Botrimarina mediterranea: one gene and its partner. The protein of the gene in region 1 binds, or shares a complex with, the protein of each later gene. Links are inferred from orthologs where the notes say so. Each region holds a gene or a part of one and is shown on either strand. Other genes may lie near its edges.

Region 1 (3,363 bases):
GCCGGCGTGCGGAACACAAAGTAGACCGCCCCGACGATGCACAACGCGGCCCATAGGTGGTCCCACCGCAGCGACGCCTTCATGTAGAAGACGGCGAACGGCACGAACACCGACAGCGCGATCACCTCTTGCAGCAGTTTGAGTTGCCCCAGGTCGAGCCTGGTGTAGCCGATGCGGTTCGCCGGCACCTGCAGCAGGTACTCGAAGAATGCAATCGCCCAACTCGCAATCGCCGCAACAACCCAAGGCTTGCCGCTGAGGTCCTTGAGGTGAGCGTACCAAGCGAAGGTCATGAAGACGTTCGACAGCGTCAGCAGCAAGATCGTCGTCGGGATCGCGGGCATATCTGGTCGAATGGAATCGCAGATTCTGTGGGAGGGGTCTCCAGACCCCCGATGACGCGCCCCATGCCGTATTCGGAATGGATGCCGTCATCGGGGGTCTGCAGACCCCTCTCACAGGAATCCATTCACATGCAAGTCGCTAGTCGCATCAGTTAAAATAATCCGGCTCCGCCCCCGGCTTCCATTTGATGTTGCAGCCGATCGAGGGCAGCTGCTTGTCGCTGGGCTTCTCGCCGGCGAGCACCGCGTCGCACGCGGCGCGGAGGTCTTCGCCCGTGGGCGCCACGCCGCTGTCAGGACGGCTGCTGTCGAACTGCCCGCGGTAGACCAGCTTGTGGTCCGCGTCGAACAAGAAGAAGTCGGGCGTGCATGCCGCGCGGTACGCCTTCGCCACGTCCTGCGTCGCGTCGTAGAGGTAAGGGAACGTGTAGCCCCGAGCCTCGGCCTCGAGGGCCATCTTGTCAGGCGAGTCGGCCGGGTAGTTGTCCACGTCGTTGGAACTGATCCCGACCATCGCCAAGCCTTTCTCCTGGTACTCCACCCCGAAGGCGGCGAGGGCCTCGGCCAGGTGAATCACGAAGGGGCAGTGGTTGCACATGAACACCACCAACAGGCCCTTCGAATCGGAGAAGTCGCCGGGCTTGACGGTTTTGCCGTCCACGTCCGGCAACGCGAAGTCCGGGGCCGGCGTGCCGAGGGGGAGCATCGTGCTGGGCGTACGAACCATCGTGAGGTCTCCTGCGTCTTAAGGGGCATGCGTTCGCCGCGTTCGTCCCTGCTACGGCTCGGGCGCGACGCCTCTCCCGAGTAGACCGCGGCCGGGCCGCTCGGGCAACGCTCCCACCCCGCGGCCTTCGGGCGCAGCGTTGACACCTGGGCAGATCGCCCTAAAATCACGCGGCGCAGACGTTTAGGTCGAAACCCCCGCGGCCCACGGTGGCCGCTGACTTACAATCCAATATCGCAAGCCGAGAGATGGTTGTTCCAAGCAAGGGACGCCTTCGCTCAACCCCCAGCAGAGGTCCCCATGGGCGTTCTTGAAATCACCGACGGCAACTTCGAACAAGAAGTCCTGATGAGCGAAGTCCCGGTGCTGCTCGACTTCTGGGCCCCGTGGTGCGGCCCGTGCCGCCAGATCGCCCCGCTGATCGAAGAGCTTGCTGGCGAGAACTCGGGCAGCGCGAAGGTCGCGAAGCTCAACGTCGACGACGCTCCCGGCGCCGCCCAGACGTACGGCGTCAGCAGCATCCCCACGCTGATGGTCTTCAAGGGCGGCGAGGTGGTCGACCGCTTCGTCGGCATCCAAGCCAAGAACCGCCTGCAAGAAGCGATCAACTCCGCCAAGGACTGAAGCGGGCATCTGACAACTGAAACAACGCCGAGGGCGACGGACAATTGGTCCGTCGCCTTCGTTTTTTTTGGAATGACCAATGACCAAGCCCCAATGACCAATGAGGTAATCAGGGGTCAGAAGTCAGTAATCAGGACGACTTGCATCTGGAGCTGGTCCCTGACCGCTGATCTCCGCATTGGTCATTGGGGCTTGGTCATTGGACATTCGCTTGCTCTCCGCGTCTCTGCGCGAGGCCTCAAGTCCCCCTCGTCGCGGGCCGATACGAACGATGGAAGACTGTACCGGTTGTACGGCCTTTGCCAGCTAGCATTACCAGCTACCGAAGACGCCCGCGATGAGCGATCCCAAGCACGCCCGCATCGACTCGGCCCACACCGGGCGCCCCGCCGCGAGCCGGGCGCCGCTCTCGGAGTCGGTGGTCCGGCTCGAAGCCGCGCCGGCGCTGACGACGGCCGCGCCGTCGCTCGCCTCGGCCCCGGCGGCCGAGGGGCACGCCGGGCAGCTCGCCCAGTGGCTCCAGTCGCGCAGCCGCGAGCTGCAGGCCCGCGCCGCGCAGCTCGACGCCCAAGAGGCCGATTTCGAAGCCCGGGTCGCCGCCGCCCGCAATGACCTCGAAGCCGATCGCGCCGCGCTCGAAGCCCGCGAGGCGACGCTCCAACGACCGACCGCCGACCCGAAGCTGCTCGCCCAACTCGAGGCGCGCGAGAAGGAACTCGACACCCGCGAAGCGAACCTCGACCACGAGGTGTCTTCGCTCGCCCGCGCGAAAGCCGGCTTCGCCGAGAAGCTGGACAGCCTCGACCGGCAGCGCAAGGAGATCGACGGCCGCTCGAAGGAGTTCGACGCCATCGCCACGCAGTTGGCCGACAAGGATCGTGAGAACCAGCGGAACGCCGCCGAGCTTGAGTTACGCCGCGCCGAGCTGAGCCAGCTCGAAGAGGCCCGCAAAGAGGCCGAGCAATCGCTCAATGAACGTGAGCACCGCCTCGCCCTTCGGCACAAAGAGATCGAAACCGCGGTCAAGCGTTTCGAGCGGCTCGACGCCACCGAACGCCGCGTCGCCGAGCTCGAAGAGCAACTCGCCGCCGCCGCCGAGCGCGACGCCAACCTGGCGATCGCCGAACGCCTGCTCGCCGACGAGCGCGCGGCGCTCGCCCGGCGATTAGCCGACGTCGAGAAGCGCGAGGCCGAGATCCGCCTCCGCAGCGACCGCGACCGCACCGCGATCGGCGCCGACCGCGACGCCTGGCGCGTCGAGGCGAAGGCCTCGGCCGAACGCGTCGAACGCCGCGAGGTCGAGCTCGACCGCCGCGCCGAGTCGCTCCGCCGTTTGCAGACCGAGCTCGAGAACACGCAACGTGAAGTGCTCGAGATGCGGCTCGCTACGGAAGAAACCTGGGCGCAGCTGACGGGCGTCCTCGCGCCGGCGACGCTCACCCGCTCGATCGCCCGCGTCCGCGCGCAGCTCGCCGACCACTACGGCCACACGCTTGAGCACATCGCCAATGAGCGGGGCGCCCTTCGCGACGCTGCCAAGCAGCTCGACGCCGAGTTCAAGCGGCTGGAGCAACAGCGGCTGGCGCTCACCGAGTGGGCCAACCGCCGCCACGAAGAGTTCGGCGACGCCGCCGACCGGCTCGAAGGCCGCGAGCATGAACTCGACCG
Region 2 (3,302 bases), 800 kb from region 1 along the record:
CGCGAGCGCCTTGGCGAGCGGATCGGCGTGGCGCCGGCGGATGTCGCCTTTCGCTACGGCCCCAACGGCAAGCCCGCGGCAGAGGGCGTTCAATTCAACGTCGCGCACACGGGCGACCTTGCGTTATGCGCGTTTGCCGATGCGCCGGTTGGCGTCGATGTCGAGCGGATCCGGCCGATAAAGAACGCCACGGCGCTTGCGGAGCGTTGGTTCCATGCGGACGAGGTCGCCCGCATCGCCGCGGCGCCGGAACCACTCGCCGAGTTCTTCCGTACTTGGACGATGAAGGAAGCGGCGCTGAAGCTTGTGGGCGTTGGCGTCGGCGAGTCGCTGCCGAAGGTGCTGACGCCGGCCGAAGGCGCCGGCTGGGCGACGGGGCTGCCAGGAAACGAGCTGGGGATCGACCGCTGCTGGGTCGAACCGCTGGCGATCGACATGGAGCACGTCGCGGCGCTGGCGTTTAGCCCACCACCCAGTAGCGTCTGAGCCGTGGGCGCCGGCCGTCCTAGCCCACCGATACCTGGCGCGCAGCAAGGGGGACCAAAAAAAGGCACAAGGGTCACAAACGGACTGTCTCTAGGTCGGAGATTGCTTGTGAAGCTAAGCCTTTGTGCTCTCTGTGCCTTTTTGTGGCTGAAGTCATTTCGCGCCGTGCACCGAGGGCTCGCGCCCACGGCTCAAACGCATCGTTGGGGATGCGGCGATGCGTGGGATGCATGCGTTCTATGCGGTTTTGGTGCTGTAGGCGTACGTTCCCGATCGCCGAAGAGGCCACTATACTCGGGGGTCTACCCCCCCTCGGCCGACGGCCGTAGTCCCCGCCTCCGCGTCGCGATCATTCTCAAGGATTTGCTCCCGTGCCCGAACACGTTGTCATCATCGGTAGCGGCCCCGCCGGCTGGACCGCCGCTGTTTACGCCGCCCGTGCGAACCTGAACCCCCTGGTGTTCGAGGGCGCCATCAGCGAGGAAAACCGTCAATCGGGCACCCTCCCGCTGGGGCAGCTGGCGCTGACGACCGAGGTCGAGAACTTCCCCGGCTGGCCCGCCGGCGACCTTTCGGGTTACCTCAAGAGCGCGCTCGACGAGGAGCACAGCTGGCTCGCCGACATGCACCACAAGCAGGGCGTCAGCGGCCCCGAGCTGATGCACCTGATGCGCCAGCAGGCCAAGAACTTCGGCACCCGGATCGTCACCGACGACATCGCCGAAGTCGATTTCAGCCAACGGCCGTTCAAGCTCAAGAGCGCCGGCTCGACGGGTGAGGTCCAGGAGATCGAAGCCCACTCGGTCATCATCGCCACCGGCGCCAGCGCGAACTACCTCGGCCTGGAGTCGGAGGAACGATTCAAGAACCGCGGCGTCAGCGCCTGTGCGGTCTGCGACGGGGCGTTGCCGCGGTTCCGCAACAAGCCGTTGGTGGTGGTGGGCGGCGGCGACTCGGCCGTCGAGGAAGCGGACTACCTCACCAAGCACGCCGAGAAGGTCTTCTTGGTCCACCGTCGCGATGCGCTGCGGGCGTCGAAGATCATGGCCGAGCGCGCCGAGAAGAACCCGAAGATCGAGCTGGTGTGGAACACCGAGGTCAGCGAGGTCTACGGCGACGACGAGAAGGGGATGACGGGCGTGAAACTTACTTCGACCGTCGGCGAGCCCGACCGCGACATGGACGCCGCTGGCATGTTTGTCGCCATCGGCCACACGCCCAACACGAAGTTCCTCAAGGGCCAACTCGAGATGAACGAGAAGGGCTACTTGAAGTGGACCGTGCCGTTCCGCACCAACACGAGCGTCGAGGGCGTCTTCGCCGCGGGCGACGTGTCGGACGACTACTACCGCCAAGCCTGCACCGCCGCCGGAACCGGCTGCATGGCGGCCCTCGACGCGGAGCGCTGGTTGGCCGCGCAGGGGATCTAACCAGGAGAAGGGGATAGGGGGATGTTGGTGATAGGGGGGGATCGCAAGCGGACGGTTGCGATCCCTCTTATCCTCAGGTCTGCCTTCGTAGAGAGCGCATCGAGAAACCATTGGGGATTTTGATCGCCAGCCGCATAGCGGCTGCTCGTTTACCTCCAACGGTATTACGACTCGCGTTCTACGGCGGACAAGCGTCCCTTACGCAAACGGTTAAACGACCGCTTGCGATCCCCCCTATCACCAACCTCCCCTCATCTCCTTTCCAAAACTCACCGCAATGAAGACTACTCCGGCAGGGGTTGGTCTTTCGTTTCGGGCGCAAAGGGGAGGGCGGCGAGGCCCACCAGGAAGATCGCGCACATCGCTACGGCGGCGTAGCGCTCGCGGAGGGGGGAGTCGTACTGGCCGAACATCTGGGCGGCGATCCACGCCGAGACGAAACTCCCGCCGGCTGCGGCGAAGCGGCCCAGATTGTAACAGAAGCTCGTGCCGGTGCTCCGCAGGCGGCTAGGGAACAACTCCGGTAGGTAGATCGCGTATCCGGCGAAGAGACCGAGCTGCGTCGCGCCCATCAGCGGCATCATCCAGTACGCGTCGGTGGGCGTCTCCATGTAGAGGTAGCTGTAGGCCGTCACCACCAGCGCCAAGGTAAAGCCGATCGCGAAGGCCGGCTTGCGGCCCAGACGGGTCGCCATCTGCGTGAAGACCCACATGCCCAGCGCGGCGCCGAGCATTTGAGCGAGGAACGCCCAGCCGCGTGCGTCCTTGACGGTCTTGGCTAGTTCGGCGCCTTCGAGTCCTTGTGCGCTGTAGTAGTCATCAAAGACGACTTTCTGCAAGTCGGTCGCATACTCGCCGATCGCCCACAGGCCGATGACGCCCGCCGAGGCAATCAGCGAGCCTACGACCAGGTTTCGCCGCCATCGCGACTCCGCCAACAGATCGGCGTACGGGGCGATGATCGCCCCCTTGGGAAGCGTCCCCGCCTCCTTTGCGCGGAGCCAAGACTCGGGCTCTTTGAGGAACAGCTGGATGAACACGACCAGCACCGCGGGGACGGCTCCGACCAAGAACATGTAGCGCCACCCTTGGCCCATCTCGATCGTGCCGGCGATCTCGAGCGCGTCGATCTGTTGCTTGACGAACACCGACGTCACGTTGCCGATTGTCGAGAGAATCTGCAGCATGCCGAGCGCGCCGGCTCGGGCGCCTGACGGGACGGTCTCGGCGATCAGCGCCACCGCGAGCCCGAACACCCCTCCCACTCCCAATCCCGTGAGAAATCGAAACAGCCCAAACTCCCAGACATTCTGGCTGAAGAAGTTGGCGCCGGTGCAGACCGAGTAGATGAGCACGGTGATGGTGAGCATCCGCGCGCGGCCGTAG

Evidence for each region. The genes of interacting proteins can lie anywhere in the genome.
Region 2: the proteins of trxA (region 1) and Spa11_RS01990 are in contact, whole or in part, in a crystal structure (PDB 1F6M), measured with the Escherichia coli proteins. The link is inferred for Botrimarina mediterranea from one-to-one orthologs.

Annotation. Positions count from the first base shown.
Region 1 is NZ_CP036349.1:1,317,976-1,321,338, forward strand. What follows is about bases 143-3,033. They hold trxA (thioredoxin), read left to right. Parts: upstream 143-1,371; coding sequence 1,372-1,695; downstream 1,696-3,033. Other genes in these bases: Spa11_RS05270 (DMT family protein), read right to left, coding at 143-344; Spa11_RS05275 (thioredoxin family protein), read right to left, coding at 493-1,071; Spa11_RS05285 (coiled-coil domain-containing protein), read left to right, coding at 2,033-3,033. Outside these bases: more of Spa11_RS05270, read right to left, coding at 1-142; more of Spa11_RS05285, read left to right, coding at 3,034-3,363. UniProt on the Escherichia coli protein: Participates in various redox reactions through the reversible oxidation of its active center dithiol to a disulfide and catalyzes dithiol-disulfide exchange reactions.
Region 2 is NZ_CP036349.1:515,623-518,924, reverse strand. What follows is about bases 57-2,886. They hold Spa11_RS01990 (thioredoxin-disulfide reductase), read left to right. Parts: upstream 57-857; coding sequence 858-1,916; downstream 1,917-2,886. Other genes in these bases: Spa11_RS01985 (MFS transporter), read right to left, coding at 2,201-2,886; Spa11_RS01995 (4'-phosphopantetheinyl transferase family protein), read left to right, coding at 57-486. In the rest of the region: more of Spa11_RS01995, read left to right, coding at 1-56; more of Spa11_RS01985, read right to left, coding at 2,887-3,302.